2 regions of the Paenibacillus sp. LT-B23 genome follow, and region 2 is predicted to be linked to the other one. Evidence: riboswitches for the same ligand, from Rfam matches in the RefSeq annotation. Region 2 holds a riboswitch; the other holds the start of a gene.
The links. A riboswitch is a leader RNA that binds a small molecule or an ion and turns the genes downstream of it on or off. The one in region 2 is predicted to bind ZMP and ZTP.
Positions count from the first base shown of each region.

Region 1: linked by a shared signal. The riboswitch ahead of ACWXW9_RS15005 (TIGR01440 family protein) and the one ahead of ACWXW9_RS20840 (bifunctional 5,10-methylenetetrahydrofolate dehydrogenase/5,10-methenyltetrahydrofolate cyclohydrolase) in region 2 are both predicted to bind ZMP and ZTP.

Region 1 covers NZ_JBSQBM010000011.1:23,293-31,029, reverse strand. Annotated here, with positions in the region: gene ACWXW9_RS15040 (ATP synthase subunit I) at 1-265, opposite strand, end outside; gene ACWXW9_RS15035 (AtpZ/AtpI family protein) at 258-512, opposite strand; gene wecB (non-hydrolyzing UDP-N-acetylglucosamine 2-epimerase) at 684-1,853, opposite strand; gene upp (uracil phosphoribosyltransferase) at 1,963-2,592, opposite strand; gene ACWXW9_RS15020 (hypothetical protein) at 3,063-3,197, opposite strand; partial or broken gene ACWXW9_RS15015 (sugar ABC transporter permease) at 3,197-3,434, opposite strand; gene glyA (serine hydroxymethyltransferase) at 3,587-4,837, opposite strand; gene ACWXW9_RS15005 (TIGR01440 family protein) at 4,966-5,553, opposite strand; ZMP/ZTP riboswitch at 5,838-5,919, opposite strand; gene ACWXW9_RS15000 (low molecular weight protein arginine phosphatase) at 5,998-6,582, opposite strand; gene ACWXW9_RS14995 (manganese efflux pump MntP) at 6,667-7,227, opposite strand; gene ACWXW9_RS14990 (L-threonylcarbamoyladenylate synthase) at 7,424-7,737, opposite strand, start outside.
Region 2 covers NZ_JBSQBM010000018.1:50,383-58,119, reverse strand. Annotated here, with positions in the region: gene ACWXW9_RS20870 (Rpn family recombination-promoting nuclease/putative transposase) at 1-60, opposite strand, end outside; gene ACWXW9_RS20865 (deoxynucleoside kinase) at 64-705, opposite strand; gene ACWXW9_RS20860 (deoxynucleoside kinase) at 702-1,325, opposite strand; gene ACWXW9_RS20855 (response regulator transcription factor) at 1,507-2,106, opposite strand; gene ACWXW9_RS20850 (sensor histidine kinase) at 2,103-3,236, opposite strand; gene desA (Delta(5) desaturase DesA) at 3,309-4,364, opposite strand; ZMP/ZTP riboswitch at 4,584-4,668, shown strand; gene ACWXW9_RS20840 (bifunctional 5,10-methylenetetrahydrofolate dehydrogenase/5,10-methenyltetrahydrofolate cyclohydrolase) at 4,782-5,648, shown strand; gene ACWXW9_RS20835 (cyclodeaminase/cyclohydrolase family protein) at 5,645-6,280, shown strand; gene ACWXW9_RS20830 (stalk domain-containing protein) at 6,433-7,737, shown strand, end outside.

The DNA.
Region 1 (7,737 bases), on a different contig from region 2:
CCACCGCCAAAATAGAGGTCGCTACACGAACTCCAAAGCCGATGCCCACCCTTTTCTTCTTGCCTTCACCGGCGGCTGCACTCGCAACCTGTCGAATTTTGTAGGCCATATGCAGCACATTAAGACAGCTTACTCCCGTTCCCAGAATGATTCCGTGAGCAATGTCACGATGTTGGGGCATGAAGGCGGAGACCAGGAAACACAGAGCCATAATACAAAGCGCTACGATCCATAACATTTTTTGCATTCGGGTCATCTCACTCATGGTTATCCCTCAATACCTTTCCGATCACAAGGGCAATACTCAATGCGCCTACAACCAAGCCTGCGAGAACGCTTACGCCAATCCAAATTCCGGAGCCACCAAGTTTGGCGTCAAGCCACTTTCCGGCAAGAAAACCACCCAGTGTGCATACCGCCAAATCAATGCCGATAGCGCTCACCAGTCCAATTGCCTTGAAGGCATTTCCGGTGTTATTTCGGTTGTTGTTTTGCTTGGAAGGTTTGACCACTTTTCCATGTCACCCCTGCAATTCCAGTCCATTTTACTTAAATATAAGATGCTTTGTCAATTGAGATATTTTAGCGCCCTAAAGTATAGAATCAGTCAACAAAGCATCTTAAAATGCCGTATCCCTTGGTAACCGTACAGTTTAACTGTATGCTTGCCTTGTAAAGGATTATTATGTCGTGCGAACACCTTTTGTGAACATTGTGTGAAATTCTTCAGGGCGTTCAGATTGAACACCATAATGGTGCAAAATTGCATTGACAATTCTTACCGATGCTTGTCCATCACCATAAGGATTTGCTGCCTGACTCATAGACTCATATAAAGCAGAATCCGTCAAAAGAGCCCTGGTTCGATTGTAGACGTTCTCTTCATTCGTACCCACCAGCTCCAGTGTGCCTGCTTCAATGCCTTCCGGTCTTTCAGTCGTATCGCGTAGTACCAGTACAGGCACGCCGAATGAAGGGGCTTCCTCCTGAAGACCACCGGAATCAGTAAGAATGAGATGAGTGTGCGGATAAAAATTGTGTAAATCCACCACATCCAGCGGATCAATCAGCTTAATACGCGGATGGTTGCCTAAAATCTCAAATGCAGGCTCCTTCACAGCCGGACTTGGATGAACGGGATACACAATAGCAATATCCTCAAACTCGTCCGCGATCCGTTTGACCGCACTAAAAATTTGGCGATGTGGTTCCCCCTGGGACTCCCGACGGTGTGCCGTCATCAGAATCATACGCTTGCCTTTAGCCCATTCCAACACCGGATGCTCGTAATCCTGACGAACTGTGTACTGAAATACGTCAGTCACTGTATTGCCTGTTACATATATTCGCGATTCAGGTTTATTTTCCTTCCGCAAATTTCCAGACGATAAAGATGTAGGAGAAAAATGAAGATCAGACAGCACTCCTGTAAGTTGACGGTTCATTTCCTCAGGGTATGGAGATAGTTTGTTCCACGTCCGCAAACCCGCTTCCACATGCCCCACTTCGATCTGTTGCATAAAGGCCGCATAGCTGGCCAGGAAAGTCGTCAGCGTATCGCCGTGAACGAGTACAATATCCGGCTTTGCCTCACGTAATACAGGCTCTAAACCTTGAAGCACACGGATCGAAATTTCATTAAGCGTCTGACGATCCTTCATCACATCCAGATCATAGTCAGGGTGAATATTAAATACTTCCAGAACCTGATCGAGCATTTGGCGATGTTGAGCCGTTACGCATACTACAGACTCGATATGCTCGGGGTGACGTTGAAGCTCCAAAATAAGAGGAGCCATCTTAATCGCTTCCGGACGCACGCCAAAAATAGTCATCACTTTGATTTTGGACATTTTCTGTTGAACCCCTTTTCAAAATAAACGCCCGACTCCAAGATCGTTCTCCTATGAAAAACGACTTGTCCGTAACGCCCATATATTATGCCGAATGACCAGAGGCCGTTTATTTGGTTCCGTACAAACGGTCTCCCGCATCACCAAGACCAGGAATAATGTAGCCGTGATCATCCAGACGCTCGTCCAGTGCAGCAACATAAATATCTACATCGGGGTGGGCATCCTGAACAGCCTTGACTCCCTCGGGAGCGGCAATCAAATTCATCATTTTAATTTGGGTGCAGCCTCTCTTTTTCAACACATCAATAGCCGCGATCGCCGAGCCGCCTGTTGCCAGCATCGGATCAATCACGATCAATTCACGCTCTGTCACGTCTGTAGGCAGCTTCGTGTAGTATTCCACAGGCTGCAATGTCTCAGGATCACGGAACAGTCCCACATGCCCTACCTTTGCTGCCGGCAGCAGTTTAACGACGCCATCCAGCATACCCAGGCCTGCGCGCAAGATCGGAATGAGGCCCAGCATACGACCGGAAATCACTTTACCTTCCGTCTCAGCAACCGGCGTCTGCACCGTAATGCTTTCCAGCGGGATATCCCGCGTAATTTCATAAGCCATCAATGTTGCTACTTCATCCACCAGTTCGCGGAAATCCTTGGTGTTGGTCCGCACATCGCGGATAAATGTAAGTTTGTGTTGGATCAAAGGGTGATCACAAACCACCAGTTTTGCCATGATATATTCCCTCCGGTATTATCGTCACGTTCTTTCGCACCAGAACATTGAACATCCTGTATGGAAAGGATCTATGTAACCTATTTGTACAAACCAAATAAGCACAGATGCAATGCGTGCCTGTAAATCCTGTTTATTATAACATTCCCTTGATTGATTTAACACCTGCCACCGCAACCTTTTGTCAAGAGGAAGATATGACAGGTAAAAAGCATACTTTGCCCACTTCAGGGGTGACTTTTGTCATACAAAAAGTGCATAAAAAAGGCTCTGACGGCACTTGACCGTCAAAGCCTTTGAACTTCAGACTACCCACCCAAGCTACAGGCATTGTGTCCTGATACAGCATCAATCTTTTATCTAAACTTCAAATTGTCCCATGCCCCCTGAAATTGCTGGAGCATTTCATCCTTCGTAATGACTCCCACAATATAGGCCTGCAAGCTACTTTCAGATCCTGATTCAGTCCCTTAGGGAAACGTTGATAGTTCCAACTCCATATCTTGTCGCTGTTTTATTTTATTCCAGGCATTCGCGTAGTTCTCAAAATGGAAGGTCATCGGCCACGAAGCGGAATGAGCCAAAATGTCGCTTGTTTTTCCCATTACATTTCGACCTCCTTTTTCTTCGTCAGACGCACCTGGATGCTCGTAATGATTGCAACGATAACAAAGAAAATAATGACTTTGGCAGTACCCAATCCAAGACGACTATTTGTAAACGCTTCATTATATATGTCCTCCGAACGCAACGGACTCCGTCGACTTGAAAGGTCCACCCTTTGTCAGCGCCAAATTCAACTCAATTACTTTAAAGGACCAGGATATCACCAGAAACAGGCAAAATTGCTAGAAATCAAAAAAAGACTGTTCCCACTCCGATTTACGGAAGAAAAACAGCCTTATCAGTCTCATCATATGTGTAGTCATGGTCATCCCCCAGATGCCAAGGCTGACAACCTGAGGCTAAGGGGGAGCATGAACAAGCCGATTGATTAGTATTGAGTACCTGGGTAGATCGGGAATTTGTCTGTCAGTTCGCCAACAGCTTGGCTGGCTTTAAACAATACCGTATCATCCTTCGGATTTTTGAGAGTTTCAGCAATGATTTTACCGATTTTGACCATAGCCTCTTCATCCATACCACGGGATGTTGCAGCAGGTGTACCAATGCGGATTCCGCTGGTAACGAATGGACTGGTCGGGTCGAAAGGAATCGCGTTTTTGTTGACCGTGATGCCCACGGAATCCAGTACATGCTCCGCTTCTTTTCCAGTGATGTTCAAGTTACGCGTGTCCAGCAGCATCAAGTGATTATCCGTACCGCCGGATACAATGTTAATGCCTTCAGCCAGCAATGTCTCAGCCAGCACCTGGGCGTTGCGAACTACGTTTTGCGCATAGGTTTTGAAGGAAGGCTGGAGCGCTTCACCCAAGGCAACGGCTTTAGATGCGATCACATGCATCAAAGGCCCCCCTTGAGTGCCTGGGAAAATCGCTTTATCAATCGCTTGCGCCCACGCTTTGCGAGTCAGAATCAGACCGCCACGCGGACCACGCAGCGTTTTGTGTGTCGTTGTTGTAACAAATTGAGCATGCGGAACCGGGCTTGGGTGAATACCTGCTGCCACAAGACCCGCGATATGTGCCATATCGACCATGAACAGAGCGCCCACATCGTTGGCAATGGAAGCAAAGGCTTCAAAATCGATGGTACGCGGATACGCGCTCGCTCCGGCTACAATCAGACGAGGGCGATGCTTGAAGGCTGCCTTGCGCACTTCATCATAGTCGATGCGGAAGTTGTCTTCACGTACGCCGTAAGCGGCAAAGTTATACAGCAAGCCGGAGGCGTTAACCGGACTTCCGTGTGTCAGATGGCCACCGTGCGCCAGGTTCATACCCAGTACGGTATCTCCAGGTTTAAGAGCTGCCAGATATACTGCCATGTTCGCTTGCGCTCCCGAGTGAGCCTGTACGTTAGCATGCTCTGCACCGAACAGTTCTTTGGCACGGTCGCGTGCAATGTCCTCGACGATATCCACATGCTCACAGCCACCGTAGTAGCGTTTGTTTGGATAACCTTCAGCATATTTATTCGTCAGTACGGAGCCCATTGCTTCCATTACTGCTTCGCTGACGATATTTTCGGATGCGATCAGCTCGATATTGTGGCGTTGTCGTTTCAGTTCAAGTCCCATTGCTTCCAGCACTGCCGGGTCACTTTTACGCAGATGTTCCATCATGATTGATTACTCCCTCTCCATGGTCAATTGTCAGGTATACAGGCAAGCGCCTGCTCCTCTGTTGGGTACCTCATCATCAATGCAAAAAAGATCAATACAAACATGCAGTCCAAGCCAAAATACAAATGCTAGTCGCAGCTTCCGCCGCCTTCTTGCTCCAGACTATACACTGCTCGTTGTCCGCCAATGAGCGGAGGACGAGTGAATGCCGCCGTCACACGCGCTTCGCCAATCCAGCGAAGGCCTGGACGAAACGGAACGGCAATCGGTCGCAAATGCATACCGATCAGCGTCTCACCAATGTCTACCCCCGCATGCGCCTGTACATTCGCTGCCAGACACGCATCTTCCAGCGCACGATAGGCGGCGGTAGCCATAGATCCGCCTGCCGTACGAACGGGAACGGCGGCGACCTCCGTCAGTCCCAGCCGCTCCAGCACGGCTCGCTCAACGACTAGCGCACGGTTCAAATGCTCGCAGCATTGAAATGCCACGTCAAAACCATACGCCCTGCGAACGGATTCCACTCCAGCCAGCAATTGCTGCGCTACATCGAGCGCTCCCGCCGTGCCAATCCGGCTTCCCGCCACCTCACTGGTGCTTACGCCGATAACCAACAGGCGACCAGCTTTGAGACTGGCTGCTTCTGCGATTTCCTTCACGACAGAAGCGGTCTGTGCTTTAAGCGCAACCTCATGATCCAATTGTCCTACCATTGGAACCTCCTTTGGTTGAACGGCCCCACAGAGACTGGGCACGGGCTTATGCCCCATGTTCAACACACTCTCTCCTGATATCACAATCTGACTATATTATAGCCGATGAATCGGATTTCGAGCAGGAAAAATGGAAAAACTGCTTAAAGGACCCTCTCTCGGTTTGGATACTCGAAGTAACAGCATGCGGAAGAATAATAGCCATTTGTCTGGACGGAAGGACACTGGAGGCCGGACCTAGTTCATATACGAAAAAAGAGCAGTCCACAGCCTATGTGGATTTGCTCTTTTGCCCAGGCGACCGGCCGTATATCCGGTGCTCCATCGTGGTTAACCCCACTTTTGTCGCCAGTTACACCGGATTCTTGTTTTTCCACCTTATCTTAACGGATTAACCGCCGAAAATCAACAGATCCCGTACAAAATAGATAGGTAATCCAAACTTTATTCGGACAAGGACTGTAGCTTGTCCACCAGCTTGTGCAGCGCTGTTCGGATTTCTGCAGCCGTGACATCGTAATCTTCACGCGACCCGCCGAACGGATCGGAAATATCAAAGCCCGGAATACGTTGACGCAGTTCAATCATCCGCTCACGCTCCCGTGCCGAAAGCTCCTGACCTAATGATCCCATCAGTTGTTGCGAAGCGTACAGACCATCCAGCTCCTGTACATCATTCAGCACTGAATCCCGGTCCTCCACATATTCCTTGAGCGTAAACACCTTGCCCACCGTTTGGGGAAAGCGCTGAATGACGTGCTGCTTATGCCCTTGGGTCAAGGTTAAAATCAGATGTGCCCACTCGGCAAGCCCACCGTTCAAAGAAGTTGAGGTGATTTGATCCGAGATATTGTGGTCACGTAGCACTGCCTCTGCATGTCGGGAAATGGGCGTACCTTCCATCGCGGCTACTCCCGCCGAGCGCACTTCCAACCCTAGCCCGTGCTCAGCAGACAGCTTGCGCAGCATCCCTTCAGCCATTGGACTGCGACAGGTGTTCCCTGTGCAAACGAATAAGATATGTTTCAACGTCTTCACCCCCCGTAAGTTAAAAAATATATAAACAGAGGATTACTAAAATCCTGTATTTATTTTACACTGTCCGCCCCAAAATCAAAACATAAACATAATGCCAAATGCCAGTAAAATAGCACCGCCCACCGCTTCTCCATAGTCTCCCAGATTGCGGCTGACCTTGCGGCCTAACAGCAGTCCCAGCATCGCCATCGCTCCCCCGCAAAAGCCAAACGTCAGAACGGTCAGCACCAAATCACTCTGGAACATGCCCAGTGATACCCCGACAGAAAAGGAGTCGACGCTCACCCCAAGCGAAAATAGTAAAAGGCCCAGGGGCGAACGATGGTCCAGCACCTGTACCCCGTCACCTTTGAAGGAATTATACACCATATGCCCGCCCAAAAGGATAAGCAATCCCCCTGCAAAATAGGTCGTCACATGACCCAATAAAGAACTCATATAATGGCCTGTGAACATACCCAGCAATGGCATCAGTATGTGAAAAAAGCCAATGACCGTGCTGATCCGCAGCACGTCCCGCAGGCGTATCCCCTTCATGCCGATCCCTACGCCCAACGATAACGCATCCATCCCCAGCGCTACTGCCATGACCAGAATCGTTACAATCTGCCCGGCATGGGCAGAGGCTGCCAGCATACTCCATCCCCCCAATATCCGTCCGCTCTTGTACACGTTATGCGGACAAGAGGCAAAACAGTACAAGCATACGGTTTACCGTGCTTGTACCGGGAAGGAGAGGGGCCAACTATGCTGAAAAGGTCAATCCATGCAAACGCGGGGACTGCATATATAGGAAATGTTTGGGAAATGTTTGGATAGTGTCCGCGTCGTCCTAGAGACGGACGACCCGATGGCCTGCTGCTTTGAGCAGGCGGTTCATGACGGCGTCTCCCAGCCCTTTTGGCGGACAAGCTTCCGCCAAGATGTAGGTGACGCCTTCCTCGTCGCAGCGGCGCAGCACGCCGTACAAGCGCTGCGCCGCCTCATGGAGCTCGTCCAGCTTGCCCAGCGTGTAAACGCGCTCTCCGGCATAGCCGGCGGCATGCTCGTCGAACGCGAGCACCGCCGTGCGCTCTCCACGCGCGGACGCCTCCGCCAGCGCAGCGCAAATCCAGCTCGTCACCTTCGCGGATGACGGGCCTTGCA
Region 2 (7,737 bases):
CTCGCTTCCGAAAATGCGCTTAAACAAAAAGTCAAAACCGTCCTCACGGACGGTCAACAATTTTTATTTTTTAGAAATCACCTTGCCTACCTCTACCAAAATGGCATCCATGGAGGCTGGGTCATGCACGTCATATTCATCAATGTTCAGACGCAGCACAGGACAGGCATCGAACTCGTTGATCCAATTGGAATATCTGCGATACATTTGCTCCCAATAAGATCGCTCTGTCTGGATCTCCATTTCACGGCCGCGCTCCTCGATCCGGCTCAGTATGGATGGCAAGCTGCCTTCCAGATAGACCAGTACATCCGGGTGCGGGAAAAATGGCGTCATCACCATCGCCTCAAACAGACTGGTATACGTTTCATAATCCGTAGGGTTCATCGTCCCCTGGTCGGCATGCATTTTCGCAAAAATTCCTGTGTCCTCATAAATCGAACGGTCCTGCACAAAGCCTCCGCCGGACAAGAAGATGTTTTTTTGCTCCTTGAAGCGCTCGGCCAGAAAATAAATTTGCAGATGAAAGCTCCATCTTTCGAAATCATGATAAAACTTCTCCAGATAAGGATTATGATCTACCTTCTCCAGGGAGGTTTTAAAGCCAAGGCGTTCAGCCAGAGCCCCCGTCAGCGTGGATTTACCCACACCTACCGTACCCGCTACCGTAATCAGGGCATTCGCGGGGATGTTGTAATTATTCATTGTATAAGCTCCTTTACATCGGAAACAATCAGTTCAAATTGTGCTCGGTTTTCTACAAAATCAATCTCATTCCCGTTAACGGTCAATATCTTGGGAAAAGGAGCCTGTTTGGCGAGAAATTGCATGCCTTTATCATAATCGATAATAAGTTGCTCCAGATAGGCCGGGTCCATCTCCTGTTCAAAGGAGCGCGCCCGTTTGCGAATTCTGCCCAGCAACGTATCCAGATCGGCTTTAATGTATATGATCACGTCCGGCTTAGGCATATCGTCGGTGAGCAGATGATAGATTTGGCGATATTTTTCAAGTTTCACACCCTTTAGGGTCCGCTCAGCAAAAATGAGGTTTTTATAAATATGATAGTCGGAAATAACAGGCTGTGCCTTCTCGATATATTGCAGGCCGGTATCCTCCAGTTGCTTGTACCGATTGCAGAGAAAGAACATTTCCAGTTGGAAGCTCCACTCATCTATATTTTGATAAAATTTATCGAGAAACGGGTTCTCCTCGACAATCTCTTTAATAATCGGCATATGCAGCTCCGTTGAAAGCATGGAAGCCAACGTCGTTTTCCCTGCTCCGATCGGCCCTTCAACAGCTATAAATGGGGCTTGTTTCATGTAGTTCAGTTCCTCCTTGTACTTCGGTCCATCCCCTGGATAGCTATCCTATTGTATCACAAGGAAGTAGGATAAAGGCATATACTTTCTCTTATGTATCCTCCGATAAAACAACAAAACAGAGACGCTATGTCTTCCTTCATAGCTTCCCTGTTTCTCCTTGAACATTTATGCCTTACGCTTATTTAAACCAGCCTTTTTCATTAAAACGCGTAATCGCCTCAATTCGATTGCTGACACCCAACTTATCCAGAATGACTGAAATGTAATTGCGCACCGTTCCTGTCGTCAGGTATAGCTCACCGGCAATCTCTTTAGTGTTCTTCCCATCAGCAATGAGCGACAAGACGGTCTTCTCACGCTCGGTCAGCGGGTTAACTTCCGCATAAGCATCATCGACCAGCTCCGGAGCATAAATGCGACGGCCTGCCATAATACTTCGAATCGAGGAAGCCAGTTCTTCACTGGGACTGTCCTTGAGCAGATAACCGTGCGTGCCTGCCTTGATGGCCCGTTCAAAATATCCGGGACGGGCAAATGTGGTCAGAATCAGCACCTTGCAATTCAATCCCTTAAGTTCCTCAGCCGCATCCAATCCGCTCTTGATTGGCATTTCGATATCCATGATGCATATATCCGGCTGATGCAGCTTGACCAGCTCTAAAGCCTCTTCCCCGTTGCTTGCTTTTCCGACTACTTTCATGTCCTCTTCCAAGTCCAGCAGGGAGGCCAAAGCACCCAGCAGCATACGCTGGTCTTCCGCAATGACGATTCGAATCATGGCCCCACCTCCTCATTTGGCTTTTCAGTAATATTCGGCACTTTAATAATCAGGGCCGTTCCCTGATCTGAACGCAGTTCCATACAGCCGTTCACAAATTCGAGCCTTTCCTTCATCCCTTGCAGACCATTCCCCCGAAAGGCTGCACTTTCTCCCGTAACGCCGACTCCATTGTCCTGAATCCGAAGGGTCAGCTCCTTACGAGACGGCTCAATGGTAATGGAGCAGGCTGTAGCGCCACTGTGCTTCACCACATTGGTCACCGCCTCTTTCATGCACATACTAAGCACATTCTCGTTCATCAAAGACGTATGCTCCAGCTTTGGGTCGCCCTCCAAGGTGAATTCAATGTGAGCTGCCTTTAAAATCTGCCGAATACGCAGTAATTCATCCTCTAATCGCATACCTCGCATCTGAGTGACCATTTCCCGCACTTCTTTTAACGCACTTCTCGCCGTAAGACGAACATCGTTAATTTCAGCGTGAGCCCGCTCCGGGTACTGATCCATCAGCTTGCCAGCCAAATCACTTTTCAGTCCGATGAGTGACAGCTTTTGACCGAGAGTATCATGCAGGTCGCGCGCAATTCTTTGCCGCTCCTCCAGCTTAATCAATTCCGATATTTTCTTATTGGCATCCTCCAATTGCACTTGAAGCCGATCACTTTTATTTCGGTTAAAAGTGGTTATCGGAATCAAGATTACACCAAGCAGATTCAGCAGAATAAAAGGAAGCTGCTTAATAAAAACAGGATCTTGAGCTACGAAGCCGTAATTGATCAATCCAATGGTACAGACCATCAGAACAATATACAGTGTAGTGAATGCGGCCTTGCTTTTGATATTACCAATCAGAAAAGCGATAAATATCGAGAAATACATATAGCTGAATAGCAACGTCATGGTAATGGATATCGCAATTTGTACACTCGTCCAGAAGTAGATCAGCCACCCCCGAGAGACAAAAGCCAGTACATAACAAGCAAAAAACACTAAAATAATGATGGTACCCAGCACAATATGGCTTGTAGATGAGGAGCTAAAATAATAGAAGGGCAGGATATAAAAGACAACCCATACATAAGGGTTAAGTCCCGTATTTCTTTGAAAAATCTGATACCATTTTTGCATCCTGCCCACCCTTTATCATTTCACTAATTCAGCTTATATCCCTTATCTTATCATACCGTGTTTCGTACAAAGTTATTTTCTTTCCGTACTCACAATAGGTGTGGGGACGGGTTTCGTAACGGCAGCACGTTTGCTGAGCAACGGCTTCACTTGTTTAAAGGTCAAAAAGGTTTTCGTGCTTTCATCCCAAAGCCGGAACTTCAGAGATTGCAGACTTGTGCTCACTGTGATAGTCGTCGCTTTTTGAAGCTGTGGGGTGGCATCATGCGCCTTCTCCAAATTGTAATTCGGTACTTTCGGACTCAAATGATGAACGTGATGGAAGCCGATATTGCCCGTAATCCATTGCAACACCTTGGGAAGCTTATAGTAAGAGCTGCCTTCTACGGCTGCATTAATATAGCTCCACTCTTCATCATGCTCAAAATACGAATCCTCAAACTGATGCTGTACATAGAACAACCAGATTCCCAGCACACCTGATACAAAAAAAATAGGTGCCTGTATCAAAACAAAATTCTGCCATCCGATGGCCCAGCACAACAGAGCGTACAAGACAACTAGAGATATATTCGTTACATGCGTATTTATTCTTTCCTTACGTTTTGCCTTCTTTGTGTTAAAGCGATAGGAAATCAAAAAAGTGTAGATCGGACCGAGTCCGAACATCCCCCATGGACTCCGGTATACACGATAAGCCAGTCGTGTCCATGCAGAAGCTTCTATATACTCTTCCACCGTAAGCACCCACATATCACCTGTGCCCCGTTTGTCCAGATTACTGCTGGTTGCATGGTGGATCGCGTGGCTATTTTTCCATTGGTCATACGGGCAAAGTGTAATAATACCTGTAATCGTGCCCACAATGTCATTCAGCCTGCGGCTTTTGAAGAACGATTGATGACCGCAATCATGAAAAATGATAAACGTTCGTATAACAAACCCTGAAGCAATAATAGTAATGGGAAGGGTCAGCCAATACGATACCGACAGACTAAGATAAGCGGCATACCATAGCAGAATCAGTGGACCCAGGGTATTAATGAGTTGCAGAACGCTGGATTTCGTGTTTATTTTCTCATAGGGAGCCATATTTTTTTTCAATTGGGCTAATGGGAGTTGTGTCATACTTAATGTTGATCCTCCTTTAAAATGACGCCCGTACCTTGATCTCGTCAGGCGTACATGTTGATCTAACCTCAGTATAAGGGGATACCTGTGTTCGAAGTAGTCATAAACGTCAGTTCAGGAATATGACATTTGTCATATGGGCAAATAACATGACCTCTTTGCCAAATGTTCACGGGTTTCTTTTCGGAAGATTATTTGTTAAAATATAAGATAAATAACGCTGTATGTGACTGGCGAAGTCAGTGGAATCAACCACGAGGGAGCATACAATGAAAGCGTGCCGTTCGCCTGGGAGAAGTATTTGCAGAGGATTCGTCTGTCGTGACGACCTTGTGCAAATACTTTTTTTCGTTTTACAAGACCATGACACCCTGTTGATTCCATCATGCGATAAATTCAGAGGAGGTTCAGACTATGGCTATCATTATGAAATCCAAAGAAGCAGCTGAGCAAGTGTATGCAACGATCCGTAACAAAGTAGAACAAATGAAACAGCAAGGGCATCGCCCTCATTTGGCAACACTGTTGGTAGAAGGCGATCCGGCCTCTGCCTACTACGCCCGGACCAAGCAAAAAATAGCGGAGAAGCTGGGCATCTCCTTTCATCTTCATACCTTTGACCGCCATGTAAGCGAAGCTGAACTCCTTCACCTGATCGGCAGCCTGAACGAAGCCTCTCATGTACATGGTATTATGCTGGAATTGCCTCTTCCCCAGCATCTATCCGCTTCAGCGATTAAACAATCCATCGCCCCGTACAAGGATATTGATGGAATTACCCCAGGCAACAAGCTGGCTACCGTTACAGGTGAAAGCGGATTGTATCCCGCTACGCCTCAAGCCTGTATTGAGCTACTCAAACATTACGGTCACACATTGGCAGGCAAAAATGTCACCCTTGTCGGCATAGGACAGACGGTGGGACTTCCCCTTTTTCACATGCTGCAAAGAGAAAATGCCACCGTTACCGCCTGTCATGCAGGCACACGTGATATTGCGGAGCATTTGAGCCATGCAGACATTGCCTTCGTTGCAGTCGGTTGCCCTGATGTGATTACACAGGATATGGTTCATCCCGGTTTGATTTTGGTAGATGCGGGAATTAACGAGACGCTGGAGGGAAAAATAGTGGGGGATGCTGCTTTAGACGTTGGGGAAAAGGTACATGCCATTTCTCCGGTTCCCGGCGGTGTCGGCACATTAACAACTGCGATTTTGTACAAGAATCTGCTCAAAGCAATAGATCTGCAACAATACTCCAGAGAGGTGGCCTATTCATGAGTGAACTGTCGTGGAGTGATTCCATCGGACATTTTCTAAGAGAGGCTGGAAGTGCAGCGCCTACCCCCGGCGGAGGAAGTGTATCCGCACTGGCAGCGGCACTGGGCGCGGCTATGACCTCCATGACCGCCAGCCTTACCCAAGGAGAAAAATACGCGCATGTTCATGGTCAAATCACTGAAGTGATTCATAGCATGGAAAATCTGTCTGCGCGCTGTGAGGAACTGATGACCGCAGACATTCAATCCTTTGAACAATACATGACCGCATTGCGCTTGCCCAAAGAAACAGACGAAGAAAAACGCTATCGAACCCATTCCCTACAGACCGTGGTGATCGCCGCCATTGAGGTGCCGATGCGTTTGCTGGAAGTGTGCCGGGACGGAATGCAGCGTGCCTACAGTATTGTGGAACTGTCCAACAAAAATGTCATTTCTGATCTCGGCATAGGCGCGATTCTGTTCGAGGCTGCCGCCCAATCCGCCCTGCTCACCGTTGAAATTAACCTTGCTTCCCTGAAAGATTTGGATGTCAAACACGCCTATGAAGCGAAAACGGCTGCGCTCATTAGTGAAATTGGACAAATCAAAGCGCAAACCTTATTGATCGTGCGTGGCCGAATAACGAGCTAAGAAATAACCTCCAAATCCATGTCTAAGCATGGGTTTCTGGAGGTTATTTTTTTGGAATTGATTTGTTCTGGAAAACTTTTCTATAAATTCTTCGTCTATTGATAAGTAGATATTCTCCTTATATACATTGATGAAGAAATGAGGAAAAACGCATGAAAAGACGTACTCTGTTAATCAGTATGATCGCGTTGTTATTGTTCAGTTCCAGTGCATGGGCGGCCGAAGATGAATCGACGTCCCGTATTCGCTCTTATGATTCCGGGAGTCTGATTCAATCCGATGGGAGCTTGTGGTTATGGGGCTATAATCAATCCGTACCGACTCGTGTAGAAGATAAGCCCAACGTTGTAAGAACATTTTCGAATATAATCCAGGAAGGCGATCTGATATTTACCTTACAAGATCATTCCGCCTGGTATGTGCCAAGAAACAACATTTCTGAATCCGTGAAATTCATTCCTCTGGAAGGACTACAAAACATCATAGACGTGCGTATTATGAATGATCATGTGCTCGCCCTAAATGCCGAAGGAACCGTATTATCCGCTGATCGAATCGAAAATGGTGGCAACTTTGGCCCATTTCAAACTCTTTCCGGCATCGACAAGATTACAGAGTTGGATAGTTACTATGAAGAAAGACCGCAATATGAGGAACGCTGGCTCTTCTTGAAGAAGGACGGAAGTGTATGGAAAAATACAAGGTCCTTGCAGGGCTTCGAGCCTGTTCCATCATTAAAGGATATTACTGCTATCTCCAAAAACATAGCCTTAAAGAAAGACGGTACTGTATGGACATGGCCCAAGGTATTTGAAAAAAATGCTACCCCCTCCGAAGCTTTATCTGCATCGCAGATTCAAGCCTTATCGGACATCAAAATAATTAAGACCAATGGGAGTTCCAATCTCGCGATTGATCGACAAGGACGGTTATGGTTCTGGGGTGAAACGGTCACAGGTTACTCGGATAGTACAACCTATCACAACGAAAATTACCCTGTATTGTTAACAGGTATAAAGGATGTCAAAGACGTCTTTATCGTTGAACGCTCTATCCTTGCACTGACGACAGGCGGGAATGTATATGAAGCGTCCTTGGAAGGTGAGAAATTATCGTCCACTGTCCCTTTTAAATTACTCGCCAAAAATATTCAAAGCATCCAGGCTGGATTACGGCATGTGATCATGCAAAAAACAGACGGCACCCTATGGGGCTGGGGGGTCAACAAACATGCGCAGCTTGGCATAGGGGATTATGAATTTCTCTACAGTACGCCGGTTCCTGTACAAAAGCCGATTCTCGTCCTTCTCAATGATACACCGGTCCCCCTAAGTAACGGTGTCATTACCCGCAACGGGCAGGCGTTTATTCCCCTTCGTTCTGTTTTTGACAAGCTGGGGGCCGAGGTCACTTATGATTTTAACAGCAAAATAGCGGAAATTAATCAGTCTAAAACA